Regions from separate parts of the Pseudomonas sp. B33.4 genome, predicted to be linked through region 1. Evidence: riboswitches for the same ligand, from Rfam matches in the RefSeq annotation. Region 1 holds a riboswitch; each other region holds the start of a gene.
What was found. A riboswitch is a leader RNA that binds a small molecule or an ion and turns the genes downstream of it on or off. The one in region 1 is predicted to bind cobalamin.
Positions count from the first base shown of each region.

Region 2: linked by a shared signal. The riboswitch ahead of U6037_RS11885 (ABC transporter substrate-binding protein) and the one ahead of cobO (cob(I)yrinic acid a,c-diamide adenosyltransferase) in region 1 are both predicted to bind cobalamin.
Region 3: linked by a shared signal. The riboswitch ahead of U6037_RS16450 (TonB-dependent receptor) and the one ahead of cobO (cob(I)yrinic acid a,c-diamide adenosyltransferase) in region 1 are both predicted to bind cobalamin.
Region 4: linked by a shared signal. The riboswitch ahead of U6037_RS12710 (CbtB domain-containing protein) and the one ahead of cobO (cob(I)yrinic acid a,c-diamide adenosyltransferase) in region 1 are both predicted to bind cobalamin.

Region 1 covers NZ_CP140706.1:1,855,604-1,858,807, forward strand. Annotated here, with positions in the region: gene U6037_RS08295 (sorbosone dehydrogenase family protein) at 1-779, opposite strand, end outside; gene U6037_RS08300 (hypothetical protein) at 846-1,430, opposite strand; cobalamin riboswitch at 1,594-1,825, shown strand; gene cobO (cob(I)yrinic acid a,c-diamide adenosyltransferase) at 1,905-2,516, shown strand; gene U6037_RS08310 (cobyrinate a,c-diamide synthase) at 2,513-3,204, shown strand, end outside.
Region 2 covers NZ_CP140706.1:2,675,386-2,678,589, reverse strand. Annotated here, with positions in the region: gene phnX (phosphonoacetaldehyde hydrolase) at 1-86, shown strand, start outside; gene U6037_RS11890 (Ppx/GppA family phosphatase) at 412-1,347, shown strand; cobalamin riboswitch at 1,390-1,584, shown strand; gene U6037_RS11885 (ABC transporter substrate-binding protein) at 1,728-2,741, shown strand; gene U6037_RS11880 (iron ABC transporter permease) at 2,750-3,204, shown strand, end outside.
Region 3 covers NZ_CP140706.1:3,753,595-3,756,798, forward strand. Annotated here, with positions in the region: gene U6037_RS16445 (autotransporter outer membrane beta-barrel domain-containing protein) at 1-1,273, opposite strand, end outside; cobalamin riboswitch at 1,438-1,644, shown strand; gene U6037_RS16450 (TonB-dependent receptor) at 1,736-3,204, shown strand, end outside.
Region 4 covers NZ_CP140706.1:2,885,537-2,888,740, forward strand. Annotated here, with positions in the region: gene cobM (precorrin-4 C(11)-methyltransferase) at 1-592, opposite strand, end outside; gene U6037_RS12700 (cobalamin biosynthesis protein) at 674-1,087, opposite strand; gene U6037_RS12705 (CbtA family protein) at 1,084-1,785, opposite strand; gene U6037_RS12710 (CbtB domain-containing protein) at 1,797-1,994, opposite strand; cobalamin riboswitch at 2,118-2,340, opposite strand.

The sequences.
Region 1 (3,204 bases):
TTGCGGATGCCCGAGGCGAAGATGCGGTGATTACCGGTCGCCCGATCGACTTCCCAGATCGCTGCGCGGCCTTCTTCCTTATCCAGACCATTTTCGCCGACGTTGCTGTTCGAGCCGACCGTGACGTACAGCTTGCTGCCGTCCTTGCTGGCGATGACGTTTTTGGTCCAGTGATGATTCAGCGTGCCGCCGGGCAGATCGACCACCTTGATCGGCTGCGACTTGATCTCGGTCGCGCCGGGTTCGTAGTTGAAGCGCAGCAGGCGATCGGTATCGGCGACGTACAGGTCGTTGCCGACCAGGGTCATGCCGAATGGCGAGTTGAGGTTTTGCAGGAACACAGTGCGGGTTTCGGCGACGCCATCGTGATCGGCGTCACGCAGCAGGGTGATGCGGTTCGGACTCGGCACGCCAGCGCCGGCCTTGCCCATGACCTTCTTCATTACCCAGCCACGAATGCCGCTGCTGTCATCCGGCTTGGGTGGGGCATTGGTTTCCGCCACCAGCACATCGCCGTTGGGCAGCACATAGAGCCAGCGCGGGTGATCGAGGCCTTCGGCGAACGCTGCGACCTGAGTGCCGGCCGCTGCGGTCGGTTTGCCACCCTCGGGCCAGCCGACTGCCGGGGCGATGTTCACCGTCGGAATCAGGGTCTTGTTTGGTTCGGGCAGCTTGGGTGACGGGCCGGTGCCGTCGGAGACTTGCAGGCTGGAGGATTCACCGCAGGCGGCGAGCCCTCCGGCGAAGGCGATGACAAAAACGAGCTGGGGCTTGCGCATTGCTGATCTTCCCTATGAATGCATTCCTAATCATAGAGGAGGGCGCAAGCCCGATGGTTCAACTGCTCAGCCGCGGGCTTCCTTGAACAGCACGGCGATGCCCGGGTGATAGTTGCCAGCTTCGCTGCGCAATTTGCGGTAGGCATAGGGGAAATACCAGGCGACAGCGCAGGTGTGCTCTTTTTGCAAATCGTCGACCATGTCCTGCAGCTCTTCGGGGCTGGCGCTGTGCTGGGCTTTTTGTGGCGCGACAAACAGGCAGCCAAGCTTGAGATCGCTGGCATAGCTGATTCGCTTGGCGTCGTTGGTGATGTCCAGCAGGGCTTGGGTCAGATTCAAGTTGGTAACCTTCGGCCAGCGCTGAGTGGCCTGGATAAAGGCGCGGTCTTCGGCGCCGGCCAGAAACAGATCGGCGTGGGCGTTGCGCTCGCCTTCTTCGTTCTGTTTGCGCGTGGCAGTGTCGTTCAAAGTGACCAGCTCGGCCATCCAGGCTGCGGCCGAGAGCAATCCGAGATTGGCTTTCTCGTCATGCCAGTAAGGCGTGTCGCTGTCGCCGCGCACGGCGTTGTAACGGTCGATACAGTCAAACCAGCGTTCAAGCACCGGGCGCAGGAATTCCAGGCGCGGGTTGCTGATGATCATGCCTTGCATCGTCATCATCCTTTATTGTTGTGGTGGGCTTTTCAAGAAAAGCATGGCTCTTTGATATCATTTGTATCAGTGTGGCACAAGATTGGCGTCAGATAATTGATCGGCGGCAGTTATTCGCCCGATGGCCGCCTCTTTAATTGACGCTCCACCCCCAACCCTCTAACCTTCGCGGCTTGTTTCAGGTGCTCTGTGACCTGCGTCGACAGAGTGAAACAGGGAAGCCGGTGAGGGTTGTCTTCACGCGAAGAACCACCACGATCCCGGCGCTGCCCCCGCAACGGTAAATGAGTAAAAGCTGCGCCTTGAGCCACTGCCTCGACAGAAGCGGGAAGGCGCGCAGTCAGGCGAAACGCCGCTCATGAGCCCGGAGACCGGCCTGATCCATCCAGCGGCATCACGGTGGGCGATGCCAGGCTTTTTGCCGTCTATTCTTGTGCCTGCCCGCCGTTATCCAGCCCCAACGGAGAGCTCCCCATGACTGATTCCCCCGAGCGCGACGAACGCCATCTGGCGCGTATGCAGCGCAAAAAAGCCGTGATCGACGAACGCATCGCCAACTCGCCCGACGAGTGCGGTCTGGTGCTGGTGCTGACCGGCAACGGCAAAGGTAAAAGCAGCTCGGCCTTCGGCATGCTCGCCCGCGCCATGGGCCACGGCATGCAATGCGGTGTTGTGCAGTTCATCAAGGGCCGCAACAGCACCGGCGAAGAGTTGTTTTTCCGCCGTTTCCCCGAGCAGGTACGTTTCCACGTGATGGGCGAAGGTTTCACTTGGGAAACCCAGGATCGTCAGCGCGACATCGCCGCCGCCGAAGCCGCGTGGGCAGTCTCGCGCGAACTGCTGCGTGATCCGTCGATCGGTCTGGTGGTGCTCGATGAATTGAACATCGCCCTCAAGCACGGTTATCTCGATCTCGATCAGGTACTCAGCGATTTGCAGGCGCGTCCGCCGATGCAGCACGTGATTGTCACCGGTCGCGCGGCCAAGCCGGAAATGATCGAAATGGGCGACACGGTTACCGAAATGGGCATGCTCAAACACGCCTTCCAGGCTGGTATCAAAGCGCAGAAAGGCGTCGAACTTTGAATCAACCACGTCACTGCCCGGCGGTACTTATCGCCGCGCCGGCCTCCGGTCAGGGCAAGACCACCGTCACCGCTGCACTCGCCCGTTTGCATCGCAATCAGGGGCGCAAGGTGCGCGTGTTCAAATGCGGCCCGGACTTTCTCGACCCGATGATCCTCGAGCGCGCCAGCGGTGCGCCGGTGTATCAACTGGACATGTGGATGGTCGGCGAGCAGGAAAGTCGTCGGCTGTTGTGGGAAGCCGCTGCCGAGGCGGATCTGATTCTGATCGAAGGCGTGATGGGCCTGTTTGACGGTACGCCGTCCAGCGCCGATCTGGCGCGGCATTTTGGTGTACCGGTGCTCGGTGTGATCGACGGCACGGCGATGGCGCAGACCTTTGGTGCGTTGGCGCTGGGCTTGGCAAAGTATCAGCCAGACTTGCCGTTTGCCGGCGTATTGGCCAATCGTGTCGGCACCTTGCGCCATGCGCAGTTGCTCGAAGGCAGCCTCACGGAAGGGCTGCGCTGGTACGGCGCGTTGTCGCGAGAGACTGGTATCGAACTGCCGAGCCGCCATCTCGGCCTGGTGCAGGCCAGCGAATTGAATGACCTCGATGTGCGTCTCGACGCCGCTGCCAACGCGCTGGCCAGTAGTTGCGAGGTAGCGCTGCCACCAGCGGTTGAGTTCGCCGCGCCTGACGTCAGCGC
Region 2 (3,204 bases), 820 kb from region 1:
TGATCGACACCATCGCCGAGTTGCCCGAGGTAATCGAACACATCAATGCGCGTCTGGCCCGAGGCGAAACTCCTCAGTCCTGCTAACTCCCCACTACCCCTGTAGGAGCTGCCGAAGGCTGCGATCTTTTGATCCTGCTCTCAAAAACAAAGTCAAAAGATCGCAGCCTTCGGCAGCTCCTACAGGGATTTCGCTGAATTTTGGGCAAAAAAAAGCTGCCAAATTCGGCAGCAAAAACTTTAAGAACACGCGATGTATTGGCCTCAGCATAGACGCCGGATAATGACAGTGTCATGACAGCCACACATTCATTGAACCGCCGCTGCCCCGTCATCAGGATGTCATCAAGATCACGGCAGAATTCTCGCAAACCGTCTCGCGCCTCCCGACGGGTGCTTTGCAAGGATTCCCATGAAAGACGACGCCTCGCTGTTTGCCGCCATCGACCTGGGTTCGAATGCCTTTCGCCTGATGATCGGCCAGTCGGTGCGCAGTCGAAAGGGCCTGCAGATTCAGGAAGTGAAAACCCTGCGTGAACCGGTGCGTCTTGCCGAAGGCTTTGATGGCGGCGCGCTGGACGCCTTGGCGCTCGATCGCGGCTGGCAGGCGTTGGCGCGGTTCGGCAAGAAACTGCGCGGTTTCGAGGCCGGCCGCGTTCGCGCGGTGGCCACCAGCGCGGTGCGTGAAGCGGACAACGCGCAACTGTTTCTGGCCAGTGCCGAGCGGCATCTGGGCTTTCCCATCGACGTCATTTGCGGCCATGAAGAGGCGCGGCTGGTCTACGCCGGCGTGACCCATGCCTTGCCGAGCGCTGAAGACCTGCGCCTGGTGGTCGACATCGGCGGCGGTTCCACGGAATTGATCCTCGGCCAGGGCGCGCAACCATTGCTCACCGAAAGCATCGCCATCGGTAGCGGCACCTTGAGCACACGCTTTTTTCGCGGCGGCGACCTGTCCGCCGCTGCGCTGCAGGAAGCCGAACGCTTCGCCATCCTGCAGTTTGAAAAAGTTGCCCGGCGCTACCGCGCTCAGGGCTGGCAGCAAACCATCGGCTCTTCCGGCACCGCGCGCATGCTCGCCAAAGTGCTCAAGGCCAATCGCCTCAACGACTACGGTCAGGACGGCATCACCTACGGCGGGCTACTGCGCCTGTCGTTGCTTCTGCTGAAGGTGAACAACGTCCAGCAACTGAAACTGGCCGGGCTGCAACCTCATCGCCAGAGCATTCTGCCCGGTGGTCTGGTGTTGATGCTCGCGGCATTCAAAGTGTTCGGCATCGCGCAGATGCTGCCCTCCGAACCGGGCCTGCGCCTGGGCGTGTTGCACGGTTTGATGAGCCAGCACTAATCCTCGCCGCGACAGATTCGTCTCCCCTTAAACGGCGCGATCGACTAACATGCCGCCGCCGGTTCCCGAACGGGACTAATAGGGAATCCGAGGTGCTTGCTCAGCATTGATCGGAACTGCCCCCGCAACTGTAGGTGCCGAGCCTGCTCCACGACTGCCACTGGGTGAATCCCGGGAAGGCCGGAGCCAGGCGATGACGCATCAGTCAGGAGACCTGCCGGCACAGTGACTACTAACCGGCGGGGTGTCCGGGAAGGACATCGTGCCGTGCGCGTCTTCGTTGGCTGCCCGGCCTTGCGCTGTTTTCCTGACCGCGTTCGATGGTGTGTTTCCAGACCGTACTCTCCCGCTCCCCGTACGGTTCCCTCGGAGACTGCCCCATGCTGCTGCCCCGCATCGCCACCCTCATCACCGGCCTGACCCTTGGCGCCATGGCGCAGGCGGCACCGACTGTCTATCCGCTGACGGTGAAAAACTGCGGCAGCACCCTGACCTTCCAGCACGCCCCGACGCGCACCGTGACCATCGGCCAGGCCGGCACGGAAATGCTCTACGCCATGGGCCTGAGCGACGAAGTCGTCGGCACCTCGCTGTGGTTCAACAATGTGCTGGACAAGTACAAGGCACAGAACGACCTGATCGAGCGCCTGGCCGATAACGAACCGAGTTTCGAATCGGTGATCGGCAAGCGCCCGGAACTGGTGGCCGTGGAGCTGGAATGGATGGTCGGCCCGCAAGGCGCGGTCGGCACCCGCGAGCAGTTTCATGAGCTGAAGATTCCGACCTACCTGCTGCCTTCCGATTGCGAAGCCAAGGACAACCTCGTCGGCGCCGATGGCACGCGGCTGGCGCCGTTCCGCATCGACACGATTTACAAAAGCGTGAGCCAACTGGCGCAGATCTTCGATGTGCAGGAGCGCGGCCAGCAGCTCAACGACCAACTCAAGGCCAGCCTCGCCAAATCGATTGCCACCGCGCAAGGCAAACAGCTGAAGGACGCCAGTGCGCTGGTCTGGTTCTCCAGCGCGCAAATGGACATCGAGCCATTCGTGGCCGGGCACAAAGGCATTCCCGATTTCATGCTCAGCACCCTCGGCGTGCGCAACGTCGTGCAGTCCGATGAAGAATGGCCAACGGTCGGCTGGGAAACCATCGCCAAGGCCAACCCGACCTTCCTCGTCATCGCGCGCATGGATCGCCGACGCTTCCCCGCCGACGACTATGAAAAGAAACTCGCCTTCCTGCGCAGCGACCCGGTGACACGCAACATGGACGCAGTGAAACACAACCGCATCATCATTCTCGACGCCATGGCCATGCAGGCCAGCCTGCGCATGTTCGATGGCATCGAGCAACTGGCCACGGCCATCAACGGCTATGACCTGTCGCAATGAGTGCCAGTCTGATCCGTACGTTGCTGGCCCTGGCGACGCTGTTGATTGCAGTGGTTGCTGGCGTGGCCATTGGTGAAACCTCGATTGAACCGGGCGTGGTCGTGCAAGTGCTGGCGAACAAATTGTGGGGCGCCGGTTATGTGCTCGACCCTATCGATGAAGGCATCGTCTGGAACTACCGCCTGACCCGCGCACTGGTCGCGGCCGCGTGCGGTGCCGGTCTGGCGACGTGCGGGGTGATTTTGCAGTCGCTGCTGCGCAACCCGTTGGCCGATCCGTATCTGCTGGGGATTTCTGCCGGCGCTTCGACCGGGGCGGTGATGGTGGCGTTGCTCGGGGTTGGCGCCGGAATGATTTCGTTATCCGTCGGTGCCTTTGCCGGGGCAGTTACAGCGTTTGTGCTGGTGATTCTGTTGGCGCGGGTCAGCGGCTCGGCGAGCGGCACCGGGCAAATCATTCTCGC
Region 3 (3,204 bases), 1.9 Mb from region 1:
TGCCGCCTGCGCCAAAACCGCTGGCGAACAGGTCGCCCGCATAATCGATCAGCACATTGTTGTTTTCCGCGCTGACGATGATCGCGTAAGCCCGCGTGGTGTTGAGTCCGCCAAGCACATTGATGTTGCCGCTGCCCGTGATCGTGACATCGCCGGTGCCGCGCTTGATTACGTAAATGGCTCGGGAGCCGGCAGCATTGGCGGTGCTGCCAACATTCAGCGCGGCATTGTTGTCGATGCTGATCGAGCCGGTGGCGCCGACGTTGTCGTTGGCATAAATGCCGTGCGCTGCGCCGCCGGTTGTGGTGATCGCGCCTTCGTTGACGATAGCGATGCTGCCAACGGTGGAGAACGCGCGAATACCGAATCCGTTGAGACCGTTGGTGTTGATCGTGCCGCTGTTATTCAGGCGGGTATTACCGGCGCCACCTTCGGTGAAAACGCCGAATGCGTTCATGCCGATCCCTTGCACGTTCGCGGCATTGACCACAGTGGTATTGCCATTGACCGCGCGCGTATGCACGCCGGCGTGGTTGCCAATGCCCGCCGTGGGCAACGTTTCATCACCGATCGGTGGGCCCGCCGACAGTGCATCGTCGTTGTTGACCAGAATGCTGACGCCGCTGCCGACATTGACGTTGTTGTCGCCGCTGCCGCTGGCTTTGCTCCAGATACCGTTGCCGCCGAGCAAGGTGATCTGGCCGCTGCCCTGATGGTTCAGAATGATCGTGCCGCCGCCGCTGGCATTGATGTCGATGCCGTCGTGCTCATTGCCGACCACGGTGTTGAGGATGTTCAGCGTGGTGCCGGCGCTGACCGTGAACGTCGACAGGCCTGCGCCGGCATTACTGAGCGCCAGCGCATCCAGCCCGCTGCCGCCGAGGTTGACGGTATTGGTGCCGCCATCGACGCTCAGGTTCGCGTTGCCGGTGGTGCCAATGACATTGGCGAACACCGCGTTGGCAGCCGTCGGGGGCGTGCTGTTGACCGTCGTACCGCTGAGCGTCAGCGTTGTGTTGGCGTTGTTGCCTCGACTGTTCAGCGAGGATCCGGCCGTGGTGGTGATGGTGGTACCTGTCTGAGTGCTGATCGACGCATCGACTCCGGCCGTTGGCAAGCAGGTTTGCGAGACGTTATAGGCGCCTTCGGCCAAAGGCCCGCACGCCGCTTGCGCGTCGCTCAGCGTCAACGCATTGGCCATCGCGACCAGCAAGGCGTTGCGAATGAAGTGCGGGGCGAACCCGCCGGGAACATGGTCGCTGGCAGCGTGCATGAAAACCTCCTTGTTCGACTGCTCCTCGAGCAACTCGCGCCTGTCGACACCACGGATATCGCGTTGTGGTTACCGTCATAGACCTTAGTAGTTATTTCGAAAGTTGGTAATTCGCGGATCGAGAGTCGGTACCGGCAAGTTGACGAACGGTCTGTCGAATGTTCAGATGCCGCCCAGTTTCAGGTGTCCCATGCCGCCGCGCATGGGGTGAAACGGGAAACCGGTACGTTCTTTTCGAACAAGTCCGGTGCTGCCCCCGCAACGGTATGCGCGTGATGCTTTCGATAGACCACTGTGGCCGCACGGCCATGGGAAGGTGAAAGCCTCTATACGCGCGAGCCCGGAGACCGGCCTGAAATTTCGTTTGGCAAAATCCTGCGGTGGGCGGGCATGGGCCGGTATTGGCTGTGCGCGATGCCTTCTCCTGCATGCTCTTCTGCGAAGATCCTTTTCGAGAAGACAATGATTCGACCTTTCAACACTTCTGCTCCAACCCTGTTCCTTGGCTGCCTGTTCAGCCCGTTGCTGCTGGCCGATGACGCGCCACTGGAGCTCAATCAACAAATCGTTTCTGCGCCGTCGGTGGAGTCCACCACCGTCGCTGATATGGCGAAGTTCGGCAGCAAAGTCGAGATTGTGACCCGCGAGCAGATCGAGCGCGCCGGCCCCAGCGCCGATGTCAGTCGCGTCATGCAGATGTTCATTCCCGGCCTGTACGTAGCACCGAAAAACGGCCCGTTCGACTACGGCACCTATTCGCTGCTGGGCGGGCGCAACGACGACACGCTGATCCTGCTCGACGGCGTACGCCTGAACAATCGCCTGTACGGCGGCCTCTATCTGGACACTCTGCCGGCCAACGCCGTCGAGCGCATCGAAGTGCTCAAGGGTGGCCAGAGTCTGTTGTTCGGCACTCAGGCCGTTTCCGGCGTGATCAACATCGTCACCCGCAGCCCGCAATCGCGCAAAGCCTCCGGTGAGGTCAACCTGGGCGTCGACAGCTTCGGCGGCACCACTGCAGATGCGCGGGTCGAGAATATCTTCACTAACGGCTTCGGCGATCTGGGTTTGCTGGCGTACGTCAGCCACAACGTTTCCGACGGCTATCAGCCGTATCGCAACCGCGACATGAAAAACGATTCAGGGAAGAACCGCGCCTACGAAGTCACCACCTTCGGTGGCAAGGCGATCCAGTCGTTCGGCGACGATGCCCGGCTTGAACTGTTCTACCAATACGCCGACGCCAACCTCGATTTCGCCCGCCCGGTCGACAACCACAAAACCACCAACGATCGCGTGCAGCAGATCGCCACGGCGACTTTCGAGCAGACCGTCAACGAGCGTCTGAGCTACTTCGTCAAAGGCCATATCAACGACTGGGACACGCGCTACACCCGCGTCAACAACGTCGTCGGCGGCGGCACCAAAGTCATCAACCACGATGACTATTGGGGCTTCACCGACTGGGGCGTGCAGGCCGAAGGCAAGGCTGAATTGCCCGGCGGTCATGTGCTGGTATTCGGCAGCGACAACCAGTGGTTCAAGGGCCAGGACGATGTGCTGATCATCGACAACGACAAGGCAGAAGCCCACGCGTTCTACACGCAGTTGCGCCCGCAGATCGACGCCCTGCCCGACTGGCACCCGAGCATCGGCGTGCGTCACGAAGCCATGAGCGGTGGCGACAGTGCCACGGTCGGCATGCTCACTTCGCTGTATGACCTCAACGACAACTGGTCGGTGCGCGGTCAGTACGGCAGCGCCTACAAACTGCCGAACGCCGAGCAGCTGTTCGTCAACGAGCCGGGCGACGAGATCGGCAACCGCAACCTGAAACCGGAAAAGAGCCGCAACGCTGAATTGGGTGTCGACTACAAAGGCTTTTTGCTCAACCGCGAATTCAGCGCCAGCGTGACCCTGTTCAAACGCAA
Region 4 (3,204 bases), 1.0 Mb from region 1:
AATCCTGATCCGGCCACGTCGCCCGGTGAATCACCGCAATCGGACAGTCCGCGCCGTAATGCGGCAGCAGCTCCGCCAGAATCTTCTGCAGATGGTTGACCCCCAGATGAATCGCCATCGTCGCACCATGCTGCGCCAGACTGCCGAGTTCTTCGCCTGCCGGCATCGCGGTTTTATCGGCATACCGCGTCAGAATCACACTTTGCGAGACGTCCGGGAGGGTCAGTTCCGCGCCAAGCAAAGCCGCACACGCTGCCGTAGCCGTCACACCGGGAATGATCTCGAACGGAATATTCAGCTCGCGCAGATAGCGAATCTGTTCACCAATCGCGCCATACAGGCTCGGATCACCGGAATGTACCCGCGCCACATCTTCGCCGTTGGCATGCGCGGTTTTGATCAATTCGATGATCTGTTCCAGATGCAATTCAGCGCTGTTGACCACGGTTTGCGCCTGGTGACCGTCCAGCACCGCCGCCGGTACCAGCGAGCCTGCATAAATGATCACCGGGCAACTGCGGATCAGCCGCTGGCCTTTGACAGTGATCAATTCCGGGTCGCCGGGGCCGGCGCCGATGAAGTAGACGGTCATGGTTGAATCCTGTGAAAAAGGGGGGCGGCAATCGCTTCAGATGAAGATTGCTCATGATCGGTGGCGGGGATTATCGGGAATTTATGCAGCACCGGCCAATGCGAAGGTGGCCTGAGCGTATTTTTGTCGGGAAATCAGCAGTTTTGCCGGTGCCTGAATCAGCTGTTCGGCAAGGGCCAGCGCGGCACTTTCGGCGACGCCATAGCAACCGGTGCGTTCGTAGGCGATCTCGGAACGGTGGCTGAGTCGTTCCTGATAACTGGCCAATTCTTCGCTGCTGAAATATAGCAGCGGCAGCGCCAGTTGTGCGGCGAGTTCCTGTAACCCGGGCTCATCGCGCTTCAGGTCGATGCTGGCCAAGGCCTTGACCATTTGCAGCTCAATGCGATGCGCTTGTAACGCCTGATCAAGTAACGCGCGCAACGTGCTGGCCGGGCAGCCGCGCTGGCAGCCCAGACCGACCACGAAGGTCGGCGCTGCGCGGTCATCGGTCATGCGTGGTATTGGCCATCGCTTTTGCGGCGGAACAACCAGGCGCTGATCAGGCCCAGGGCCAGCCAGAACACTACGTTGGTCAGCTGCGAAGCGATTTTGAACTGAGCTTCCAATGCTTCCGGGGCAAGCATCGAATGCACTTCCGGCTGCGGTGCGCCGATCACGTGCGGCACGGCGAGAATGGCCACGCCGAGGACTTTCATCAGCCAATGACGGCTGAACGCGATCAACGACAGGCCGACTGCGGTCGAGGCGGCTGTACCGATCCACCACATCTGTCGCGAGGCCAGATCGGCGGCGGCAGTACCCGGCAGTTCAGGCGGCAGGCCCAGAGTGGGCGCCAGCACGAATGTTGCGTAACCGGCCAGACCCCAGAGCAGGCCTTGCGAGGTTTTGGTCGGGGCGCGCAGGGTGTACAGGCCCGCGAGCATCAGAGCGAAACCCACCGCAACCACCAGATTGCCGCCAGTGGTCGAGACCACGCGCTGCCAGCCGTCTTCCGGCTCCCAGGCTTCGGCGTCGTGGGTGTGGCCGGCCATGGCACCTTCGGTATGTTCATGAACCGCAACCGGTTCGGCTTTCTCGTAGGTTTCGGCCTGAAGAATCAGCGGCGATACCCAGAAGCTTTGCAGCAGAGTGAGGAGCAGGGCGGCCAGCAGACCGGTGAAACCTGCGGTTTGCGCTATACGCTTGATCATGTCGGCAGGTCTCAGTGGCACGGGAACGCGGCGCTGTGGCGGGTATCGTGGGCGGCGTTGTGTACCGCTTCGATGTGCGAGAAACCAGCGAAGTAGACCAGGCTGGCGCCGAGGATCGAGGCGAAGATCGCGGCGGTCAGGCGTTGGCTCAGGGTGGTGGTGCTGGCGATTTTGTCCGTGTTGCTGCCGGTGCTGCTGATGATCGACATGGCGCTTCCCTCTGGAGTGTCAGTGGGTGAATCGAGCGCATGAAAACCCCTGCGGGTCGGGCTCGCAGAGGTTCGAACAGCGCCCGCCCACCGCGGGTTTGTTATGTTCAGCGACGCACAAGGTGCGGGCTGTGTGTTGCGGGCCGGTCTCCGGGCTCACGAGGGGTTGGCGTCAGGCCGACCTGCAAGCGTCACCTTCCCATGCCGTACAGGCACAGTGGTTTTGACGCTTCGCTCGCTTACCGTTGCGGGGGCAGCACCGGACTGACATGGCTCTGAGTAAAGCACATGATTCACCGGTTTCCCGTTTCACCCTGTGAAGGGCACCCGTAACAAGGTGTGTAGGAGAGCATGGGGGTGGGGTTTTGGTCAATTTTTTGGGGTGGATCCGTTGCTGCGGGTGTTGCTGATTAGGGTTCCGCCCTTACGGCGGGTCACTTTTTCCAGACGCCGAAAAAGTAACCAAAAAGGCTTGCTCCTGCGTGCGGCCCGCTCGCTGGGGCTCGGGGTTCCTTCGCTCCGGGATTGATCCGGGCGCAGCGCCTACGGTTTGCTTCGCTGCACCTCCTCTCGCTGTGTTTGGCTGCGCCAAACGGTCGCTGCGCTCCCACGCCCGGATCAATCCCTCCACTCAGCCTTCCGACGTCGCCCGTGGATCAAGATCAAGAGCAGGCGAGCTGACACTCGGCCTATTGAGTGGTGAGGAGCGCGGGTGTTCGGCTTTTGATTTGCGTTGTTGCTGCCCCTCACCCCAGCCCTCTCCCGAGGGAGAGGGAGCCGATTTGTGGGCCTTTCAGAATCTGAGTTCAACGCGGTATCGCACGTCGGCGTATCTCTCGCAATCACCTCGGTCAGTCCCCTCTCCCTCCGGGAGAGGGCTAGGGTGAGGGGCTCTTGATCTGGCTTTTGATCTGGCTTTTTTGCCCCTTCGGCAGGCCGAGCGTAGGTGTTCATCCGGGGATCAGGCGCGCAGCGCCGTGCGGCGTAGCCGCATACATCGAGAGGAGGTGCAGCGAAGCAAACCGTAGGCGATGTCCCCGGATGGACACCGTAGCGAGGGAACACTGAGCCTCAGCGAAGTGCCGTACGCCGGGGCAAAGCCTTTTGGGTTACCTTTTCGGCGTTTGGAAAAGGTGACTCGATGTAAGAGCGAAACCGCCAGCGGCAGCACCCGCAGCAACGGATATGCCCCCAATCCAAAAAAACCCAA